One region of the Amycolatopsis sp. 3B14 genome, then DNA from elsewhere that is predicted to be linked to it. Evidence: riboswitches for the same ligand, from Rfam matches in the RefSeq annotation. Region 1 holds a riboswitch; each other region holds the start of a gene.
What was found. A riboswitch is a leader RNA that binds a small molecule or an ion and turns the genes downstream of it on or off. The one in region 1 is predicted to bind S-adenosylmethionine.
Positions count from the first base shown of each region.

Region 2: it holds a riboswitch for S-adenosylmethionine, as region 1 does, so the genes downstream of both, ACCP09_RS29695 (aminotransferase class V-fold PLP-dependent enzyme) here and ACCP09_RS09845 (methionine ABC transporter ATP-binding protein) in region 1, are expected to answer to the same signal.
Region 3: it holds a riboswitch for S-adenosylmethionine, as region 1 does, so the genes downstream of both, thrC (threonine synthase) here and ACCP09_RS09845 (methionine ABC transporter ATP-binding protein) in region 1, are expected to answer to the same signal.

Region 1 covers NZ_JBHZEN010000018.1:9,957-17,386, forward strand. The annotation lists gene ACCP09_RS09835 (TetR/AcrR family transcriptional regulator) at 1-236, opposite strand, end outside; gene ACCP09_RS09840 (DHA2 family efflux MFS transporter permease subunit) at 380-1,795, shown strand; gene ACCP09_RS09845 (methionine ABC transporter ATP-binding protein) at 1,843-2,856, opposite strand; SAM riboswitch class I at 3,044-3,135, opposite strand; gene rsmA (16S rRNA (adenine(1518)-N(6)/adenine(1519)-N(6))-dimethyltransferase RsmA) at 3,201-4,061, opposite strand; gene ACCP09_RS09855 (transglycosylase family protein) at 4,167-5,567, opposite strand; gene ACCP09_RS09860 (TatD family hydrolase) at 5,841-6,671, opposite strand; gene metG (methionine--tRNA ligase) at 6,668-7,430, opposite strand, start outside.
Region 2 covers NZ_JBHZEN010000056.1:92,253-99,682, reverse strand. The annotation lists gene lspA (signal peptidase II) at 1-259, opposite strand, end outside; gene ACCP09_RS29695 (aminotransferase class V-fold PLP-dependent enzyme) at 469-1,791, opposite strand; SAM riboswitch class IV at 1,826-1,940, opposite strand; gene ACCP09_RS29690 (potassium/proton antiporter) at 1,987-3,465, opposite strand; gene ACCP09_RS29685 (ArsR/SmtB family transcription factor) at 3,676-4,365, opposite strand; gene ACCP09_RS29680 (penicillin-binding transpeptidase domain-containing protein) at 4,410-5,987, opposite strand; gene ileS (isoleucine--tRNA ligase) at 6,046-7,430, opposite strand, start outside.
Region 3 covers NZ_JBHZEN010000004.1:134,651-142,080, reverse strand. The annotation lists gene ACCP09_RS03380 (helix-hairpin-helix domain-containing protein) at 88-843, shown strand; gene ACCP09_RS03375 (ComEC/Rec2 family competence protein) at 840-3,191, shown strand; gene thrC (threonine synthase) at 3,223-4,488, opposite strand; SAM riboswitch class I at 4,502-4,634, opposite strand; gene holA (DNA polymerase III subunit delta) at 4,771-5,751, shown strand; gene rpsT (30S ribosomal protein S20) at 6,219-6,479, opposite strand; gene ACCP09_RS03355 (EamA family transporter) at 6,633-7,430, shown strand, end outside.

The sequences.
Region 1 (7,430 bases):
GGGTCGTCCTGGGCCCGCGCCCACTCGATGATCTCGTCGAGCGAGGCGCCGATGTCCTCGATCAGGCTGTGGACGATGTCTTCCTTCGTGCGGAAGTGGTAGTAGAGCGCGGCTTTGGTCACGCCGAGCGCCTCCGCGATCTCCCGCAACGACGTCTTCTCGTAGCCCTGCTCGACGAACAGGTCCAGCGCGATCTGCTGGATGCGCTCGCGCGTGTCGGTCCGCCGCCCCGCCATGACCGTCCTTCCTGAGGAACTCTCAAACTTGCTTGACGCCCGGCTAGCAATAGGCCTAGCCTGTCCACAGCGCCATTACTTGTCGGCCGACTAGTAATGCTTGCTCTCAGTCTAACCCAGTTCTCCACCAGGGGGTTTCCACCATGACGACAACCACTCCGGCGCCGGTGACGGCACCGGCCGACTCGAGAAAGTGGTGGGCGCTCGCGGTCGTCGGGCTCGCCCAGCTTCTGGTCATCATCGACACCACCATCGTCAACATCGCGCTGCCCACCGCGCAGGCCGACCTCGGCATGTCCGACGTGGCCCGCCAGTGGGCGATCACCGCCTACACGCTGGCCTTCGGTGGCCTGCTGCTGCTCGGCGGGCGGCTGGCCGACCGGCTGGGCCGCAAGAACACGCTCATCGTGGGCGCGCTCGGGTTCGCCGCCGCGTCCGCGCTCGGCGGGATGGCCGCCGGTCCAGGCCTGCTCATCGGCGCCCGCGCGGCCCAGGGGGTCTTCGCCGCGCTGCTGGCGCCGTCCACGCTCTCGCTGCTGACCATCACCTTCACCGAGGCGAAGGAACGGGCGAAGGCGTTCGGGATCTTCAGCGCCATCATGATGTCCGGCGGCGCGGTCGGCCTGGTTGCCGGTGGCGCGCTGGCCGAGTACGCGTCCTGGCGCTGGTGCCTCTACGTGAACCTGCCGATCGCGATCGCCGCCGCGATCGCGGGCTGGTTCGTGCTGCCGAACGTGCGTGGTCACCGCGAGACGCGGCTCGACTGGCTCAGCGGAGTGCTCGGCAGCGCGGGGATCGCCGGGCTCGTCTACGGATTCTCCGAGGCGGCGACCCGCGGCTGGGGGTCGCCCGTGGTGCTCGGCACGCTGATCGCGGCGGTCGTGCTGCTGGCCGGGTTCGTGTTCCGGCAGGCCCGGGTCCGGAACCCGCTGCTGCCGCTGCACATCCTGGCCGACCGCGCCCGCTCGTCGGGCTTCCTGACCATCGCCGTCGCGGCGTTCGGGATGTTCGGGATGTTCCTGTTCCTCACCTACCAGCTGCAGGCGATCATGGGCTTCGGCGCGCTCGGCGCCGGCCTGGCGTTCCTGCCGTTCCTGCTGGGCAACGTCACGGTCTCGACGCTGCTGACCCGGCGGCTGATCCCGCGGACCGGGCCGCGCCCGCTGCTGGTCATCGGGCTCCTGCTGATGGCCGCCGGGCTCGCCGGGCTGACCCAGCTGTCGGTCGACACGTCCTACTGGGGCCTGGTCCTGCCGGTGGAACTGGTGATGGGCGCAGGCGCCGGACTGGCGATGCCTACGGTCATGAACATCGCGACCGCCGGGGTGGAGCCGAAGGACGCCGGGGTGGCGTCGGCGTTCATCACGACGTCCCAGCAGGTCGGCGCGTCGATCGGCACGGCGTCGCTGAACACGATCGCCGCGAGCGCGACCGCCTCGGTCGCCGGGCTGGCCCTGCCCGCGGCGACCGTGCACGGCTACGCGGTGGCGAACGGCTGGGCCGCGGCGATCGTGGCCGCGGGCGCGATCGCGGTCGGGGTCCTGGTCCGGGGGAAGTGAGACGAGGAGGGGCGCCCCGGCCGGGACGCCCCTCCTCTCGCGCCTGGTCAGGCCGCGACGACGCTCTTCGGGCCTTCCTTCGGGTGCACGACGTGCGCGCCGCGGTCGGCGATCCACGCCAGCGCCGCGTCGGCCTGGCTGCCGTTGACTCCGACCCGGAACCGGGCCACCGGGGTGTCCCCGACGCGGGTGAGGCCGCCGCCGATGGTGGCGAGCTCGACCTCGAACCGGGCGGAGGCCTCGGGCAGCAGCGCGCCGACGGCCGCGAAGCCGATCAGCACCACGTCGACGGACCGGTCGTAGCTCGACGACTGGCTGCGCGGCGTGTCGATCGGGGGCAGCAGGCTCTGCGCGACCTTGCTGGCCGGGTTCGCCAGCAACTCCAGGACGGTGCCCTGCTCGACGAGCCGCCCGTCCTCCAGCACCGCGACCCCGTCGCAGACGCGCCGCACCGCGGCACCGTCCTGGGTGGTCAGCAGCACCGTCACGCCCAGCTCCGCGCGGGCGCGGTCGAGGACGGTCAGCACCGCGCCGGTCTCCTCGGCGCCGACACCGGCGGTCGGGTCGTCGGCGAGCAGCACGGCCGGGCCCGCGGCCAGCGACCGGGCGAGCGCGACGCGGCGGCGCTGGCCCGGGGTGAGTTCACTCGGGCGCAGCGCGGCGCGCTGGGTCAGGCCGGCCAGGTCGAGCAGGCGGCCGACGCGGCTGCGCCGCTGCGGGCCCTCCAGGCCGAGCTGCTCCAGCGGGGCCGCGACGTTGCCCGCCACGGTGCGCTCGGCGTGCAGCACCGGCTGCGCGTCCAGCACCGCGACCTGGCGGCGCACCTCGCGCAGCTTCCGCCCGTCGAGACCGGTGGTGTTCAGGCCGTCCAGCCGCACCACGCCGCGGTCGGGCTTCTCCTGCAGGGCGATGCACCGGGTCAGGGTGGACTTGCCGGAGCCGGCCGGGCCGACGACGCCGAACAGGGCGCCGGCGGGCACCTCGACGCTCACGTCCCGCAGGGCGTGGACGGGCTTGGCGGCACCGGGGAAGGACTTGGTCAGGTTTTCGACAGTGATCACGAATGGCTCCAGCACAACGGGCGCGAACGCGCCGACCGCACACCAAGTAGACCGTCTACAGAGGACGGTCAGGCGAAATCAGGAAATGGTGGTGAAGGGAAAGCGGTCAGCGACGACACGCGCAGACCGTGCGACGACATTCGTCGACGACGCGGCGCCTCGTGAGCATCGTGCGGTACACAGGAATCCTCCATCGGTCCTGGCGTTAGCACCTGCGCCCGGGTGGGGTGGTTGCTGCGGCTTCGGCGAGCCAGGTCTCTCAGCCGCTCGGGATGGATACCTCAAAGAGTAGAACGGACTTCACATCTTCTTGGCAAGTCCCTGGTCCGGATCAGGGTGCGAGATCACACAAACGGTGGTAAGGACTTGCTCTTGGCGATCTTGGCGAAGTCCCTTACCCCCAGTTGCTCGCCCCGCGCGCGAGGGTCGACGCCGGCCGCGCGGAGGATCGCCTCGGCCTTCTCCCCCGAGCCCGCCCACGACGACAACGCGGCGCGCAGGGTCTTGCGACGCTGGGCGAAGGCGGCGTCGACGACGGCGAAGACCTCGTCCCGGTCCGCGTCCGACACCGGTTCCGCGGCGCGCTCGAAGCCGACGAGCGCGGAGTCGACGTTCGGCACCGGCCAGAACACCGCGCGCGGCACGGGCGCGACCTTGCGGGCCGGGCCGTACCAGGCGAGCTTCACGCTCGGGACGCCGTAGATGCGGCTGCCGGGGCCCGCGGCCATCCGGTCGGCGACCTCCGTCTGCACCATCACCAGGCCGTGCGCCAGCGACGGCAGCTCGGCGAGCAGGTGCAGGACCACCGGGACGGCGACGTTGTAGGGCAGGTTGGCCACGAGGTGCGTGGGCTCCTGCGCCAGGTCCGCCCGCTGGAGCTTGAGGGCGTCCTGGATGTGCACGGTGAACCGGGCGGCGGCCTCGGGGGCGCGCTCGGTGATCGTGGCCGGCAGGCGCTCGCCGAGGACCGGGTCGATTTCGACGGCGGTGACCTGTGCGCCCGAGTCCAGGAGGCCGAGGGTCAGGGAGCCGAGGCCGGGACCGACTTCCAGGACGTGGTCGCCGTCGCCCACTCCGGAGAGGTCGACGATGCGGCGGACCGTGTTCGGGTCGTGCACGAAGTTCTGGCCGAGCTTCTTCGTGGGACGGACGTCCAGCTCGGCGGCCAAGCCACGGATCTCGGCTGGTCCGAGCAGTGCGGTCACGCCGGGAATGCTACTGGCCCGCGAGTACCGCACTTGTGGAAGGTGACCCGGAAAAGAAGATGACCCCGGCCGCAGGCCGGGGTCATGATGTGTGTGCTGTGGGGGTCAGCTGGTGGCCTTGGCGCCACAGACGGGCCAGGCGCCGTAGCCGCCGCGGTCGTCGCGCACCTTGGTCGCCACCGCGATCTGCTGCTCACGGGTGGCCTGGTGCGGGTAGGCCGCGTACTGGTCGCCGCCGTAGGCGTCCCACGTGCTCTTGTTGAACTGCAGGCCGCCGTAGTAGCCGTTGCCCGTGTTGATCGACCAGTTGCCGCCGGACTCGCACTTCGCGATCGCGTCCCAGATGGCGCTGTCGCTGATCACCGGCTGCTTCGTGCCGACCCGGACGATCTTCGGCTTGGCCTCGACGATCACCTTCGTCGAGAGCTCCTCGCGGGCGGTCTCCTTGCCGTTGCGCTTGGTGATCCGGTAGGTCACCAGCTTCTTGCCCGCGGTGCCCGGGTCCTGGACGACCTCGTCGCCCGCGTCGAGCGTCGCGTCCTTGATCTCCTGGACCGGAGGATCGATGTCCTCTTCCTGGTTGATCACGGTGACCCCGGTGCGCGAGATGTGCACCTCGGCGCCGTTGGTCAGCTTGAGGGCCAGGCCGCCCTCGATCTCGTCGTCCGGGCCGAGCGACATGCCCTGCTCCGCCAGGAACTCCTCCGCGGTGATCGCGGTGGTGCTGATCTGGCGCGGGGCGGCGTCGCCGTCGTAGACGGTGATGTCCTTGAGGGTCTTGACCTCGACGGTCGCGCCGTCGAGGGGCAGCTCCGCGTCCAGCGGCATCGAGAACGCGGTGCCCGGGCCGAACTGGCCGCTCAGGCCCAGCTGCGTGATGGCTTCCTGCAGGCTCGTCGCGCGAACCCAGGACTCGCGGGCGACCCCGTCGACGACCAGGTTCAGCTTGCGGCCGCGCTCCAGCTTGATGACGCCACCGTCACCGACCGGCGCCTGCGGCGAGGGGGACAGCGCGTCGTGCTCACCGACGGTGAGACCGGCGTCCTCGAGGACCTCGCCGACCGTCTTGCCGAAGCTGTGCACGGTCTGCGTGTGGCCGTCGACGTCGACGGTCACGCTCTTGTTCATGGCCAGCGCGGCCGCGCCGCCACCGGTGAGGCTGATCAGGAGGGCCAGGACCGAGCCGCGGAGGAACCGCCGCTTCCAGGTCTTGACCGCGGAGACGAGGGCCTTCTCCGGCTCCTCCTCGGCCTCCACGGCGGCCGTGCGGTCCTGTGCGGCCGCGTCCGGGATGGCGAGGGCCGGGAGCATCGTGGTCTCGGCGTTGATCAGCCGGATCAGCTCGTCGACGTCGATCTCGGCCTCGGCCATGAGATCGTCCGCGTCGTTGCCGAGCACCGTGCGGATGTCGTGCTCGGTGACAGCCAGGTCGTCCGAGAACGCGTCGGCGTCGGGCCAGTCGAGGGTGCCCACGGCGCCACCACGGCTGGACTCGAACCAGTCCATCGCCTCAGTCGGGCGCGCGTCGGCCCATCTACTACCAGTCACAGCAGGTCGATCCCTTTCGCACTACGGCTCCCGAAGTCTTCGCCATCCCCGATCCCGACCTGCACTGGCTTGACTCCGGGTGTCCCGCTCTTCGCCCGGTTGGAGCGATCATGCGGCACGGTCACGGGACAGTAACGGACCCCGCGAGGTTGCGCAAACACCGGGCGGAATGTCGTGGCGTTCGTCACTCCTCCAGGTGGATGGTTGATTTCCACGGATGTCGCAGTCCGTTCAACCCGCTGTGACGGACGGCAGCCGGAAGACGCGTTCGGCCGTCGCCGACACCGCCGAACAGACCTGTTCCAGCCCCTCCGAACGGAGGTCGGCGAGGAAAGCGACCGTATAAGCGGTGCAGTACGGCTCGTTCGGCCGTCCGCGGAACGGGTGCGGCGTCAGGAACGGCGCGTCGGTCTCGACGAGGAACTGCCCGGACGGCACGAGCCGCGCCGCGGCCTGCAGCGCCCGGGCGTTGCGGAACGTGACCGTGCCGGCGAACGACAGCACGTAACCGGCGTCCACACAGCGGCGCGCGATGTCCTCGTCGCCGGAGAAGCAGTGGAACACCACGGTCTCCGGCGCGCCCTCCTCGTCCAGGATCCGCAGCACGTCCTCATGCGCGTCCCGGTCGTGGATCATCAGCGGCTTGCCGACCCGCTTGGCGAGGTCGATGTGCCAGCGGAACGCCTCCTGCTGGGCGTCCGGCGGCGAGTAGTCCCAGTAGTAGTCCAGACCCGTCTCACCGACGGCGACCACCCGGTCCTGACGCGCCAGACGCTCTATTTCGGACTGTTCCGGCTCGCCGAAGTCCTTGGTGCGCGTGGGGTGGATCGCCACCGCGGCCCACACCCGCTCGTCCCAAGTGGACGCTTCCGCGGCCCAGCGGGCGGCGTCCAGGTCGTCGGCGACGGTCACCATCCTCGTCACCCCGGCCGCCGCGGCGCGGTCGGCCAGCTCGGCCACGTCGGCCGCCGTGACCGCACCGCAGGCGTCCAGGTGCGTGTGCGAGTCGACCACCGGCGCCGGGAGGCGCTCCGGCACCGGTGGCCGTTCCTTCTTGCTCACTGCGCGATCGGAGCCCACTCCGGACCGGTCTCGCCGAGCTTCGGGTCGAGCTTGGCGAACAGCGGCGTCGGCTTGGCCAGCGGGCGGCCGACCTCGATCGGGATCGACTCCCAGCGCGCCTGCTCGGCCGCGTAGTCGCCGGTCAGGATCGGGTTGATCCGGCCGGGGATGTCCAGGTCCTCGACGTCCTGCAGCTCCGGCTGCGCGGCCCACACGCCGGTGCCGCCCAGCGCCTCGTGCACCTTCTGCGCCGAGTGCGGCAAGAACGGGGTGAGCAGCGTGTTCGCGTCCGACACCACCTGCAGCGCGGTGTGCAGCACCGCGTCGCGGCGCTCCGGGTCGTCCTTGAGCTTCCACGGCTCCTGGTCGGACAGGTACCGGTTGGCCGCGGACACGACCCGCATCGCCTCGGTGGCCGCCAGCTTGAACCGCGACCGCTGCAGGTGCCCGCCGACGGTCTCGAACGCCTTGCGGGACAGCGCCTTCAGCTCCTCGTCCGCGGGCGCCGGCTTGACCGGGGCCGGGATCGCGCCGTTGTTCTTGTGCGCCATCGAGATGGAGCGGTTGACCAGGTTGCCCCACTCGTTGGCCAGCTCGAAGTTGGTCCGGCGGACGAACTCGTCCCAGGTGAAGTCGGTGTCCTGGGTCTCCGGGCCGGCCACCGCGATGAAGTAGCGCAGGGTGTCCGGGCCGAACTCGCGCAGGAAGTCATTGACGTAGATGACCGTGCCGCGCGAGGTGGAGAACTTCGACCCGCTC
Region 2 (7,430 bases), on a different contig from region 1:
CCCAGGTCATGCCCGTGACGCCCATGCCGAAGGCCGCGAACGGGTTGCGGATCAGCTGCAGGTAGACGAGCCCGCCGAGGACCCGGACCGGCTCGTGCCCCTCCAGGGTCGCCACGACGACCGACTTGGTCACGACGTCCGCCACGAACACGACGATCGCGATCACGGCCAGCAGCAGGGCGCGCCGCTTGGGCGGGGCGGCCTGCTGCTCGTCCGGCACGGTGTCCGGTTCCGGGGAGGGCTGGGGGTCACTGCTCACCCCGCCATTGTCCACGCCTGCCGCGACCGCCCCGGCGCAGGCCGGGAAACCCGGTCAGCGCGCTGCCTAGCCACGCGAGGCCGGGCGGGCGAAGGCCACCGCGAGCCGGGGGCCTGCCTCCCGCACCACCGCGCACGCCGGACTCCCAGCGGCCGCGCGCTCCCTGCCCGCGGCGGCGGTCGCACCGATTTCCCGCAGCCGCCCGCCGCTCAGCGCAGGAAGTCCGGCAGCGGCCGCGGGTCCGGGCACGGCGCCCACCGGCCGTCGACCACGCCGTACGTCCACCGCGCGCCCCGCGCGACGATCTGCCGCAACGCGGTCACCAGCCGGTCGACGTGCTCGGTCGTGGTGCCGAGGCCGAGGCTCACCCGCAGCGCCTGCTGGCCCTCCCCGCCGTTGCGCTCCACCAGCCGCCGCACCGCGATGTGCGCGCAGAACGCGCCGTCGCGGACGCCGATGCCGTACTCGGCCGACAGGACCGCCGCCACCCAGCCCGGCTCGAACCCGTCGAGCACGAAGCTCACCGTGCCGACCCGCTCCGCCGCGCCGTCGAACAGGCGCAGCTCCGCCAGCCCCGGCACCGCGGCGAGACCCCGCGTCAGCCGCTCCAGCAGCTCCCGCTCGTGCGCGGCCACCGCGTCCCACGACGCCGCCAGCTGCTCGCACGCCACGCCCAGCGCGTACACGCCGACGGTGTTGGGCGAACCGGCCTCGTGCCGCTCCACCCCGCTCTGCCACGCCACCCCGAGGCCGTCGCCGTCGCGGCGCACCAGCTTCGTGGCCCCGCCACCGGCCAGGTACGGGTCCGCCGCGCGCAGCCAGTCGCCGCGCCCGATCAGCGCGCCCGCGCCGAACGGCGCGTACAGCTTGTGCCCGGACAGCACCACGTAGTCGACGTCCAGCTCACGCACCGAGATCGGCCGGTGCGGGGCGAGCTGGGCGCCGTCCAGCGCGACGCGCGCGCCGTGCCGGCGGGCCACCGCCGCGATCTCCGCCACCGGCAGCAGTTCCCCGGTCACGTTCGACGCACCGGTGACGACCACCAGCCGCGGCCCCTCCGGGCACTCCGCCAGGGCACTGTCCACAGCGGACACCGCGGCCAGCCGCGTGTTCGGCAGCGGGATCCGGCGCACGTTCGGGCCGCGCCAGGGCAGCAGCGCGGCGTGGTGCTCGGTGTCGAACAGGACCACCGACGTGTGCCGCGGCACGCTGCGGGCCAGCAGGTTGAGCGCGTCGGTGGTGTTGCGGGTGAACACGACCGCGTCCGAGCGCCGGGCGCCGACGAACCGGCGCAGCACGTCCCGGGTGCGCTCGTAGACCTTTGTGGACACCTGCGAGGCGAACCCGGCCCCGCGGTGCACGCTCGCGTAGTGCGGCAGGAACTCGTCCACCGCGCGGCGCACGGCCTCCAGGCACGGGGCGCTGGCCGCGTGGTCGAGGTTGGCGTAGTCCAGCTCCCCGCCGGTGACCAGCGGGACGGCCGCGGCGGCGGTGACGGCGGGGGTGGTGACGCGTTCGAGAGCGAGAGTCATCGAAAGGCTCCTCGGGTCCAGGGACCCGCCAGGGGGTCCGCGCTTGCCCGCCGCACCTCGCGACGAGCCAGGTCCTCACCCGGGGCACCCCACCGCGGAAGGAGGGTTGCCGGCCAGCGAGCCGGGGCTTGGCGCTGGCACTCATGACCTACGCGGACACAGTAACCGATCGCCCCCGCCGCGCGCCAGCGGGTCTCAGGTGCCGGACTCGCCCTTCCAGCGCGCCAGCGGACCGGCCCGGTCCACCGCGCGGATGCGCCGCTCGGCGGCCTCCCGCGCGGACTCGGTGCTCACGATCAGGATCTGGTCGCCACGCTGCAGCCGGTCGGTGCGCTGCGGGGTGAAGCTGCGGCCGTCGCGGACGATCAGGCTCAGCGACGCCCCGGCGGGCAGCCGCAGCTCCGACAGGTACACGCCGTGCAGGTGCGAGCCGGGCTGGATCTTGACCTGGAGCAGCTCGGCCTGCAGCTCGTCCAGCGGCGCGGCGTCGACCTCGATCTCCTTCGGCTCGGTGTCCGCCTTCAGCCGCAGCACCCGGGCCAGCGGGCCGAGCGTGAGGCCCTGCACCAGGGTGAGCACGATCACCAGCACGAATACCGCGTCCACGAGCCGTTGCGCGCCGGGCATCGCGTGGGAGAGCGGGATCATCGCCAGCACGATCGGCACCGCGCCGCGCAACCCCGCCCAGGACAGGAACACCTGCTCGCGCAGCGGCACCTTGAACGGCAGCTGCGACACCAGCACCGACACCGGTCGCGCGAACACCAGCACCACCGCGGCGGCGATCAGGCCCGGCACGATCGACTCCAGCAGCCGTTCGGGCGAGGCGAACAGGCCCAGCAGCACGAACAACCCGATCTGGGCGAGCCAGCCGAGCCCCTCGGCGAAGGACAGCGTGTCCGAGCGGTGCGGCAGCCGGGAATTGCCCAGCACGACCGCCGCGACGTACGTGGCGAGCAGGCCGGAGGCGTGCAGCAGCTGCCCGGACGAGTAGGCCACCACGCACACCGCGACCGTCGCGAGTGGATAGAGGCCGGTGGCGGGCAGCGCGGCGCGGCGCAGCGCCCACGCCCCGGCCAGGCCGAGCAGCAGCCCGAGGACGAGGCCCGCGCCGAGTTCGTAGACCACCAGCAGCGGCAGCGACCAGTCGATCCGGGTCCCCTCGGCCAGCACCACGACCGCGATGTAGGCGGGGGCGTCGTTGATCCCGGACTCCAGTTCCAGCGCCCCGACGATCCGCCGGGGCACGCCGACGCCGCGCAGCACGGAGAACACCGCGGCCGAGTCGGTGGAGGACAGCACCGCGCCCCACAGCAGCGCCATCCGCCAGTCCAGGCCGAGCAGCCAGTGCAGGGCGGGCCCCGTGATCGCGATGCTCAGCCCGACCGCCACTGTGGACAGTGCCACTCCCTGCCCCAGCGCGGGTTTCACCGCCGACCACCGGGTGGTCAGCCCGCCCTCGGCGAGGATCATGACCAGCGCGGCCAGGCCGAGCGCCTGGGTGAGGAACGGGTCGGAGAACTGGATGCCGAACCCGGCTTCGCCGAGCAGCACGCCGATCACGAGGTAGAGCAGCAGCGACGGCAGGCCGAGGCGGGTGGAGAAGCGGACCGCGAGCACGGCGGCGAGCAGGACGGCCGAGCCCAGCCCCAGCACGACCGGCAGCTCGCCCACCCGCACCTCCCCTGCCCGGTTTGTCAGGCATTCAGGATAAGGAGGCGGGGTGGCCTGCCGCGCCCCGGTGGGTCCCGCAGCAGCTCGACGGGCTGTCGCGCCCGCGTTTCCCTTGCCCGGCAACATGGACGCGGGCGGGTGGGTTCGACGGCAGGTGCGCACACGATGACGACGAGTGGCCAGTGCAAGCCCCGCAGGAGCACCCAAGCGTCAGGCCGCCCCGGGGCGGTCGGCGGGCAGCTGCGCGCCCAGGAGCGCGAGCGGCTCCCCGGCGGCCTCGGTCACCACCACCGCCCGGTCGGGCCGCCGCACGAACCAGCCCGCCTCCACCCCGCGCTCGAACAGCGCCGCCGGGAGCGCGCCGCCCAGGTGATCGCGGCGCTCGGTCCAGTCCAGGCACGCCCGCAGCAACGGGCGCCGCCCGGCCGGGATCGTCACCCCCAGCTCGCCGAGCACCGAACGACCGCGCTCGGTCAGCGCGAGGCCGTCCCCGTCGGACACCAGTCCCGTCCGGATCATGCCGTCACGCAGGGCCACGCCCACCGTGCCGGCCAGGTGGTCGTAGCAGGTGCGCGCGAACGCCAGCCGCCGCACGCGCAGGGACTCGCGCAAGCCCGAGGCGGACCGGTGCCCGGCGTGCTGCGCCAGGTGCTCGATCAGCTCGGCCACCCGCGGGTCGGCGATCCGCACGTAGGCGTGCCGCCCCTGTTTCACCCCCGCCACGAACCCCGCCTCCTTCAGGCGGCTGACGTGTTCGCTCGCCGTCGACGGCGCGATCCCCGCCGTACGGGCCAGCTCCCCGACGGTCCACGCCCGCCCGTCGAGCAGGGCGAGGCACATGGCCGCCCGGCTCGGGTCGGCGAGCACCGCGGCCACCTCGGCCAGTGCGATCGTCTCCACACCCGCCACGCTAGTGGCCGCGCGTTTCGGCCGCGGCCGAAACGTCAGCTCAGCGCGCCGAGGAAGGCCGAGGACACCGTGACGGCGGGCTTGGAGGAGTCCGACCCGAGCAGCAGCACCGCGAACGCCACGTCGTCGCGGTACCCGGCGAACCACCCGTTCGCCTGGCTGCCGTCGCCGAACTGCGCCGTGCCGGTCTTGCCGTACACGACACCGTCGCCGCGCAGCCCGGTCGCGGTGCCGCCGGTGACGACCTCGCGCATCATCGTCCGCAGCGCGGCGATCACCTCCACCGACGGCGCCCGGTAGCCGGTGTTCACCGACGTCGCCAGCTCCTGCCACAGCCGCGGCGTCACCTCGTCGCCGCGGGCGACGGTGGCCGCCATCAGGGCCAGTCCGAACGGGCTCGCCTGCACGGTGCCCTGCCCGATCGCGGACTCGACCTGCTCGGCGCCGCTGGTGGTGGGGACCACCTTGCCCGCCTCGGTGGTGATGCCCGGGATGGTGAAGTCGGCGTTGAGGCCGAACCCGCTGGCCGCGTCGGCCAGCGCGTCCGGCGGCAACGTCGAGGCGAGCTGCGCGAACGTGGTGTTGCACGAGTGCGCGAACGCCGAGTGCAGCGGCAGCGGCGGGTAGGAGAACTGGTCGTCGTTGGGGATCGTGCGCTGGCCGATGCGCGCGGTGGCCGGGCAGTCGGCGATCGTGTCCGCGGTGGCCGCGCCCGACTCCAGCAGCGCCGCCGCGGTGGCGATCTTGAAGGTCGACCCCGGCGCGTACAGGCCGTTCAGCGCCTTCGGCTCGGCCCCGGCCGCCGCGTTCTGCGCCACCGCGAGCAGGTCGCCGGTGGAGGGCTGGATCGCCACCAGCATCGCCGGGTACGCCGCCGAGTCGACCGCCCGCTGCGCCGCCGCCTGCGTGGGCAGGCTCAGGGTCGTGGTCAGCGGCGCCACCTCGACGTCGCCCTGGCCGAACAGGGTTTCCTGCACCGCGCCGTCGACATCCGTGCTGACCACCGACCAGCCGCCCTGCGACCGCCCGGACACCGTCCGCTGCAACGCGGGCACCAGCAGCGGCGCCACGCCCGGCTCCGCCGGCTGCGTGCCCGCCGTCTGCCAGGTCAGGACGGGCCTGCCGTTGCGGTCGACCACGGCGTTCTTGCCGACGCGCGTGCGCACCGCCAGCTGCTGACCGGCCCGCAGCTTCGGGTGCACCACCGCGGGGCTCCAGTGCACGAGCCAGCGGCCGCCGGCGGCGACCAGGTCGAGGCTGTTGTCGTAGGACCACACCTGCCCGGCCGCGATCGTCCAGCTGACCTGGAACGTCGCGGTGGCCCGGGTGGCGGCGGGCGTGACCTGGCCCAGCCGCGCCGAAACGGACACCGGGGCCAGGCCGCGGCGGGCGTCGGCGAGCAGCACGCTCGCCGCGCGCGGGTCGTCGGTCAGCGCCGCCGCCGCGTCGGCGTTGCCCTCGGCGAAGGCGAGCAGGAACCGTGAAGCCACGGTGCCCGGGTCCTCGGCGCCGGAGCCGCTGGCCTGGGGCTTGTCCGGCGAGGACCCGCCCCACACGACGACAACGGCCGCCACGACGATCGCGACGACCGCTGCCGCGCCACCCGCCAGCACCCACCCGCGCCAAGTCACCGGCGAAACCCCCTGTTGGTGTTTCCCGGTCTGTCGGTGATCAGGAGGCCTTCGTTACCGACACGGTGATCTTGTCGCCGTCGCCGACCGCGCCCCCAAAACCGCCGTCCACCTGCCCGTAGGACACCGAGTTCGCCAGGGTCTCGCCCGCCACGAACTCCTCGTGGGCCTTGGCCGCGGCGACCACGTCCGCCGGCGCGTCGACGGTGAGCGCGATCCGGTCGGCCACGTCGAGCCCGGCGTCACGGCGCGCCTGCTGCACGACGCGGACCAGGTCGCGCGCCACGCCCTCGGCGGCCAGCTCCGGGGTCACCGCGGTGTCCAGCTGCACCAGGCCGGAGCCGCCGGGCAGCTCCGCGGTGGCGCCCTCCTCCTTGGCGACCAGGCGCCGCTCGTACTCGCCCTCGGCCAGTTCGATGCCGGCGGCCACCACGGCCCCGAACGGCGAGGTGGTCCAGTCGCCCGCCTTGACGGCCTTGATCACCTTCTGCACGTCCCGGCCGAGGCGTGGCCCGGCGGCGCGGGCGTTGACCGCGACCTCGAACCGGCCGTGCGCGGCGACGTCCGTGCTGAGCTCGACCGACTTGACGTTGACCTCGTCGGCGATGATGTCGGTGAAGTCCGCGAGCGCCTCCGCGTCGTCGGCCGCGATCAGCATCTTCGCCAGCGGCAACCGCACGCGCAGCTTGTTCGCCTTCCGCAACGACAGTGCCGACGAGCACACCTGGCGCACCCGGTCCATCGCCGTCACCAGCGCCGCGTCGGCGGGCAGCTCGTCGACCAGCGGCCAGTCCTGCAGGTGCACCGACCGGCCGCCGGTGAGCCCGCGCCACACCACCTCGGTGGTCAGCGGCAGCAGCGGGGCCATCGTCCGCGACACGACCTCCAGCACCGTGTGCAGCGTGTCGATCGCGTCCTTGTCACCGGCCCAGAACCGCTCGCGCGACCGGCGCACGTACCAGTTCGTCAGCACTTCCAGGAAGTCCCGCGCGGTGGCGCAGGCGCCCGCGACGTCGCAGATGTCCAAAGCGGACTGCACGTCGGTGACCAGCTCACCGGTCTTGGCCAGGATGTAGCGGTCCAGCACGTGCGTGGAGTCCGTGCGCCACCGGCCTTCCACGCCCTCGGCGTTGGCGTAGAGCGCGAGGAAGTAGTAGGAGTTCCACAGCGGCAGCACGGCCTGGCGCACCGCGTCGCGGATGCCCTTCTCGGTGACGATCAGGTTGCCGCCGCGCAGGATCGGGCTGGCCATCAGGTACCAGCGCATCGCGTCGGAGCCGTCCCGGTCGAACACCTCGGTCACGTCCGGGTAGTTGCGCAGCGACTTCGACATCTTCTGCCCGTCGGAGCCGAGCACGATGCCGTGCGAGACGCAGGTGCGGAACGACGGCCGGTCGAACAGCGCCGTCGCGAGCACGTGCAGCG
Region 3 (7,430 bases), on a different contig from region 1:
GCGCCACTTGTCCACAGACCCCTACTTGTCCACAGCCTCCCCGATTCCCACTTCTCCCTCCTTCCCGCGCCCCCTAGCGTCGAATGCGTGTTCGAACGATCAGCCCCGGAATCGCCGGGCATCCCCGTCAACCGCCGGCTCGAGCAGCTCGCCGGTCAGGCCCTCGCGGCCGACCGGGACACCGGGCCGCCGGGCGCCGTCGGACGGCTGGTCGAGCGATGGGTCCCCGAGTCGATCACCGGCAGCCCCCAGCGGCGGCGCCGGACCACGGTGCTCCTGGCCCTGGTTGGCGTCCTGGTGCTCGTCGGGACGTCGATCGTGCTCCTCGGTGGCAGCCCGCCCGTCGAACGCGCGCCGGTGCTGCCCGCGGCGCCGGAACGGCCCGCACCGGTCACCGCGTCGGCGAGCCGGGTGGCCGACAGTTCGCTGGTGATCAGCGTGGTCGGCAAGGTCCGGAACCCAGGGCTGGTCACGGTCCCCGGCGGCGCACGGGTGGCGGACGCTCTCCGCGCGGCGGGCGGCGCGATCGAGGGCACCGACGTCACGGCGCTGAACCTCGCGCGCAAGCTGGCCGACGGCGAGCAGATCTACGTCGGCATCCCGCCGCCTGCCGGCGCGCAGCAACCGGCCGAGAGCGGCGGCGCCCCCGCGCTCGTCGACCTGAACACGGCCAGCGCCGAGCAACTCGACGCCCTGCCGGGAATCGGCGAGGTCACCGCCCAGCGCATCATCGACTGGCGCACCAAGCACGGGTCGTTCCGGTCGATCGACCAGCTGCGCGAGGTCGAGGGCATCGGCGAGACTCGACTGTCCCGGCTGCGAGAGCAGGTGACGGTGTCGTGATCGCGGAACCTGCTGTGCGGCACGACTTCCGCCTGGTGCCGGCCGCATTGTCGTTGTGGCTCGGAGCTCTGCTCGGACTGGTGTGGACGTGGTGGCTGGCCCTCGCGTGCGGTGCTGCGGCGGTGCTGGTGTCCGTGGGGCTGCTGATCAAGCTACGTCCGGCTCGGTCGCGCTGGTGGGCGGGCGCGGCGGCGCTGCTCGTGGCCGGTCTCCTGCTCGCCGGTCCGCTCGGCCTCCGCTTGCACCGGGCGGAGCACGACCCGCTCCACGGCCTCGCGCAGCGCGGCACGGAGGTCACCCTGCGGGTGCTGGTGACGGAACGCCCGAAACCGGTGCGGTCCGCCGGATATGCCGATCAGCAAGCAGGGCCGAGGTCGGTCGTGATCGCGGCGGATGTCCTGCACGCCGAACGTGGCGCCCAGCCGGTGGTCTCGACCGGGCGGGTCGCGCTGCTCGCGCCGTTCGCGACGTGGAGCGAGATCATCCCGGGGCAGGAGGTCACCGCTAGCGGCGAGCTGGCCCCGCCGCGCGACGCCGACCTGACCGTAGCCGCGATCTACGTCCGCGGGCCACCGGTGGCAGCGACGGAGGCTCCCTGGTGGCAGCGCGCCGCGGAGTCGATGCGCGAGGCGCTTCGCAACGCGTGCGGGGTCCTGCCCGAGGAGCAGGCCGGGCTGGTGCCGGGGCTCGTCGTGGGCGACACGAGCGGGTTGTCCGAACGGCTCGACCGCGAGTTCACCGACGCCGGCCTCACCCATCTGATGGCGGTCAGCGGGTCCAACGTCGCGATTGTGTGCGGCGCGGTGCTGCTGCTGTTACGGCTGTTGCGGGCAGGGCCACGGTTGTCCGCGGCGCTGTCCGGGGCGGCCCTGGCCGGGTTCGTGGTCCTGGCGGGTGGGGAGCCGAGTGTCCTGCGGGCCGGAGTCATGGGCGGGATTGCCCTGCTGGCGCTGGCGCTGGGACGGGAAAGATCAGTCGTGCCCGCACTGGCCGCCGCGACCTGCGTCCTCGTGGCGTGGGACCCGGCGATGGCGGTCAGCTTCGGCTTCGCGTTGTCGGTGATCGCGACCGCCGGTCTGGTGCTCCTCGCGCCGCGGTGGGCGGAGAGCCTCCAGCGGCGCGGCGTTCCGCCGGGCTTCGCCGAAGGGCTGGCGGTGCCTGCGGCGGCGTTCGTCGTGACGGCGCCCGTCGTGGCCGGGATGGCCGGGCAGCTCAGCCTGGTCAGCGTGGCGGCGAACGTGCTGGCCGCGCCGGTGGTCGCGCCGGCGACCGTGTTCGGGGTGCTCGCGACCCTCGTCGCAGCCGCGTGGCCCGCCGGCGGGGAGCTGATCGTCCGGCTGGCCGGGCCGGAGGCGGGCTGGCTGATCGTCGTGGCGCGGCGGGCGTCGGAGGTGCCCGGCGCGGTGCTGGCGTGGCCCAGCGGCTGGTGGGGCGGGTTTCTTGCGCTGGTGGCCGCCGTCGCCGTGGTGCTGGCGTTGCGCCATCGGCGCTTGCGGGTGCTGTTGGCGTTGACGCTGGCCGGGGCGCTGTTACTCGTCGTCCCGGGCAAGGTGATCGCGCCCGGCTGGCCGCCGCCGGGATGGGCGGTGGTGGCGTGTGACGTCGGTCAGGGCGACAGCCTCGTGCTCGCCACCGGTGAGCCAGGACGGGCGGTGGTGGTCGACGCCGGGCCCGAGCCGGGACCGGCTGACCGCTGTCTGGACCGGCTGGGCATCGAGCGGGTGCCGCTGGTGGTGCTGAGCCACCTGCACGCCGACCACATCGGCGGACTCGACTCGGTGTTCGAGGGGCGCTCGGTGGGCGCGATCGCGGTCGGGCCAGGGCGGCAGCCCGGCTGGGCGTGGCGGCAGGCCGGCCAGATCGCGGCTCGCCAAGGGGTTCCGCTGCTCGAACTCGACCTGGGGCGACGGCTCGAATGGCCGGCGCTGAGTCTCGAAGTGCTGGGTCCCACTTACGTGTCCGAAGGAGAGGACGACGACGGAACACAGATCAACAACGGCTCGGTCGTGCTACGAGCTCGCACCACGGCGGGCAGCGTGCTGCTGACCGGCGACGTCGAACTCGCGGCACAGGCTGACCTGCTGGCCGCCGGAACGGATCTGCACGCGGAGATCCTGAAGGTGCCGCACCACGGCAGCAGGTTCTCGCTGCCGCAGTTCCTGGCCGCGGTGTCCGCGCGGCTGGCGCTGGTCAGCGTCGGTCCGGGCAACCGCTACGGCCACCCGAACCGGACGACACTCGAAACACTGACCGCGGACGGCGCACTCATCGCCCGCACGGACACCGACGGCGACACCGCGGTGATCCCCGACCAGTCCGGCCCAGCCGTTGTGCGCCGGGGAAAGTGAGGTGGCACCTTGATCGGAGACCGAGGAGCTGTCAGAGACCCAGAGCCTTGTGGACGGCCGCCGCCGACGGCGGGACCGTCGCCTTCGGGCCGACCTCGTTCTCGATCGCGTCCAGGGTCTTCAGGCCGTCACCGGTGATGAGCAGGACGGTCTCGGCGTCCGGGTCGATCTTGCCGGCTTCGATGAGCTTCTTCGCCGTCGCGACGGTGACGCCGCCGGCGGTCTCGGTGAAGATGCCCTCGGTGCGGGCGAGCAGGCGGATGCCCTCGACGACCTCTTCGTCGGTCACGTCCTCGATCGCGCCGCCCGTGCGGCGAACCGTGTCGAGCACGTAGGGGCCGTCGGCCGGGTTGCCGATCGCGAGCGAGCGGGCGATGGTGTCCGGCTTGACCGGCTGCACGACGTCGTGACCGTTGCGGAACGCCGCGGAAACCGGCGAGCAGCCGGCCGCCTGCGCGCCGAACACCTTGTACGGGGTGTCCTCGACCAGGCCCAGCTTGGCGAACTCGCGGAAGCCCTTGTCCACCTTGGTCAGCTGGGAGCCCGAGGCGATCGGCACGACGATCTGCTCGGGGATCCGCCAGCCGAGCTGCTCGGCGACCTCGTAGGCGAGCGTCTTCGAGCCCTCGGAGTAGTACGGGCGGACGTTGACGTTCACGAACGCCCAGTTCTCGTGCTCGGCGGCCAGCTCGGTGGCCAGGCGGTTGACGTCGTCGTAGTTGCCGTCGACAGCGATCAGGTTGCCGTCGTAGACCGCGGTGGTCAGGACCTTGGCGCGCTCGAGCGAGGACGGGATGAGCACCACGGACTGCCAGCCGGCGCGGGCCGCGGCCGCGGCGACGGCGTTGGCCAGGTTGCCGGTGGAGGGGCAGGCCAGGGTGTCGAACCCGAACTCGCGAGCCGCGGCCAGTGCGACGGCGACGACGCGGTCCTTGAACGAGTGGGTGGGGTTGCCGGTGTCGTCCTTGACCCACAGGCTCTTCACACCGAGAGCCTTGGCGAGCCGGTCGGCCTTCACCAGCCTGGTACAGCCGGGCTCGGTGTTCGGGATCTCCTCGACGTTCGAAGGCACCGGCAGCAGCCGCTTGTAGCGCCAGATGTTGCGCGGGCCCGCCTCGATGTCCTCACGGCGGACGCGACCGAAGTCGTAGGCGACCTCCAGCGGCGAGAAGTCCTCGGCGGAGACGAACTCCGGGGCGAGCGGCTGGCGGTGGCCCTCTTCCTTGGAGACCAGTTCCACGGCCGGACCGAGGTCGACGGTGCGACGGGTGGTGGTCGAATCGAGGGCTGCAGTCATCGCGAGGTTCCTTTCCTCATCTGCCCCGCTGACGCGGGCCGGAATTGGCACCGTGATCGTCAGCTACCTCGCGGAATCGAGATGACAGGCTGACGCCGGTTGCCGGGGCTTCGTCGGGCCGTTCCCTCTGCCCCTCTGGATGAGCGGTATTCGGTTGTGGTGGCTGTCGCGCTCGCGCGATGCCTGGTTGACAACATACGGCACCACGCTCGGAGCACGCCATGCCCCTGCGGGTTTCATCACGCTCCGGAGCTGTCGGTGGTCCGTGGGAGGATCTGAACCGTGACCGCGCCGGCAACCACCTCCGCCCCCCTGCAGCTCGTGCTCGGTGAAGAGGAGCTGCTCGTCGAGCGCGCCGTCCGCGCCGCCCTGGAACAGGCGCGCCGGGAGGACGCGACGGCCGAGCTGACGAAGGTCCGGGTGTCCGATCTCACGCCGCCCGGCCTGGCCGAGCTGGTCAGCCCGTCGCTGTTCAGCGAGGGCCGGGTGATCGTGCTGGAAGGCGCGCAGGACATCGGCCAGGAGCTGGCCGACGCGGTGCTCGCCTACGCGAAGATGCCTGCCGACGGTGTCGTCCTGGTCGTCGTGCACACCGGTGGTGGCCGCAGCAAGGCGGCCAAGTCGCTGCCGGCGGCGCTGCGCAAGGCCGGCGCCCAGGTCACCGAATGCCCGAAGATCACCCGGCCGGTCGATCGGGAGTCGTTCGTCCGCAACGAGGTCCGGCAGGCCGGCGGCAAGATCGACCCGGCCGGGGTGGCCGCGCTGATCGACGCCGTCGGATCCGACCTGCGAGAGCTGGCCGCGGCGGCGTCGCAGCTGGTGGCCGACTCGGGCGGCCGGGTCGACGAGGAAGCCGTGCGCCGCTACCACCGGGGCCGCGCGGACGTGACGGGTTTCGCGGTGGCGGAGAAGGCCGTCGCGGGCGAGCGCGGCGCGGCGCTCGAAGCGATGCGGTGGGCGCTCCAGATCGGCGTGGCGCACGTCCTGATCGCCGACGCCCTCGCGGACGCCGTCCGCACGATCGCCCGCGTGTCGGCGGCGGGCCGCGGCAACCCGAACCAGATGGCCGGTGAGCTGGGCATGCCGCCGTGGAAGATCCGCAAGGCGCAGGGGCAGTCCCGCGGGTGGACGCAGGCCGGACTGGCCGAGGCGATGGCCGTGGTGGCGCGGGTGAACGCCGAGGTCAAGGGCCAGGCCGCGGACCCGGCCTACGCGCTCGAGCGGGCCGTCCTGGAACTAGCCGCCGCCCGCGACAAGCGCTGAGTTCGGCGCCGCGTTCCGTTGCGGTCAGCCCGGAGGCGGGGCGCGCCGCTGCTCGGGACGAGCGTTGGGTCCGGCGCGCGGGTCGGACTGCGGTTGTCTGGTGGGCGTGGCGGTGGGTGCGGGGCTCGCCGTCGCTCGAGCCGAGAGGTGTGTTCGGCCCCGGGGGCCAAGCGGAAGTGTTCGGTGTGTTGGATCAGGCTCGCCGTTGCTCGGGGCGAGCGGTGGCGCCAGGGGCGGGCGGTCTTTTGACGCGCGGGAGCGCGGGCTCACCGTTGCTCGGGATGTGCTTGAGTTCGCCAGCCGACGGGCCCGGGTGAGGGGTTGTGCCCAAGCTGTATCCCCGGCTGTGCGGACGCCGGAGTCGGGGGCGCAGGAAGTCTCAGGTCCCCGCCGCTCACGAACCCGTCACCCCTGCACGGCAGAAGGGCGGGCACCCAGCCGGATGCCCGCCCCTCGGAAGATCAAGCTCAGAGCTGGTTGACGCGCTTGGCCATCGCCGACTTCTTGTTGGCGGCCTGGTTCGCGTGGATGACGCCCTTGCTGGCGGCCTTGTCCAGGGCGCGAGCGGCAGCCTGCTGCAGCTCGACGGCCTTGGCCTTGTCGCCCGCCTCGGCGGCCTCGCGGAACTTGCGGATCGCGGTCTTCACCGAGGACTTGACCGACTGGTTGCGCTGGCGCGCCTTCTCGTTGGTCTTGATGCGCTTGATCTGGGACTTGATGTTGGCCATGAAGGCGCTCCTTCGATCTGTCGGTGGGTTCGCTGCCGCGCTGTACCGGCCCCGGCGTGCGGGTTTCCTCCCTGGCGGAATGCCGCACGGCAACGACCGACAAGGTTAGCAGGGCGCTACCGTGGCACTCGCACTGGCTGGGGGAGGCTGCAGGTGAACGGCACGGCGCTCGGGCTCGTCCTCGTCGCGGCCGTGGTGCACGCCGGGTGGAACCTCGCCGCCAAGCGGGTCGACGACGGGGCCCGGTTCGTCTTCCTCTACTACACCGTCTCCGCGGTGGTCTGCGCTCCGGTCGCCGTCGTGGCCCTGGTGATCGAGGGGCAGCATCCACAATGGATCTGGCTGCCCGCGGCGCTGCTGACCGCGGTCTTCCATGTCGCCTACGGCATCGTGCTGCAGCGCGGCTACCGCGTCGGCGACCTGTCCGTCGTCTACCCGCTGGCGCGGGGGAGCGGGCCGCTGCTGTCGGTGCTCGCGGCGGTCGTCCTGCTCGGCGAGCGGCCCGGGTGGCTCGGGCTCGCCGGTGCCCTTCTCGTCGTGACCGGGGTGCTGGTCATCGGGCTCGGCCCGCGCTCGGCGGCGGACGCCCGCGCCCGCCGGGCCGGGGTCTTCTACGGGCTGCTCACCGGCGTCGCCATCGCGGCCTACACGCTCTGGGACGACCACGCCGTCAACGCCCTCGCCGTCCCGCCGCTGACCTACTTCGCCGCCGGTTCGGTGCTGCAGAGCCTGCTGCTCGCGCCCGCGGCCCTACGCGCAGACGGGCGGATCGGCGCGCTGTGGCGGGCGCATTGGCGGGAGGCGGTGGCCGTCGGGGTGCTGTCGCCGGTCGCCTACGTGCTCGTGCTCTACGCGATGCGCATGGCGCCGGTCAGCCTGGTCGCGCCCGCGCGCGAGGTGAGCATCGTGCTGGGCGGGATCGCGGCCTGGCTCGTGCTGGACGAGCCGCAC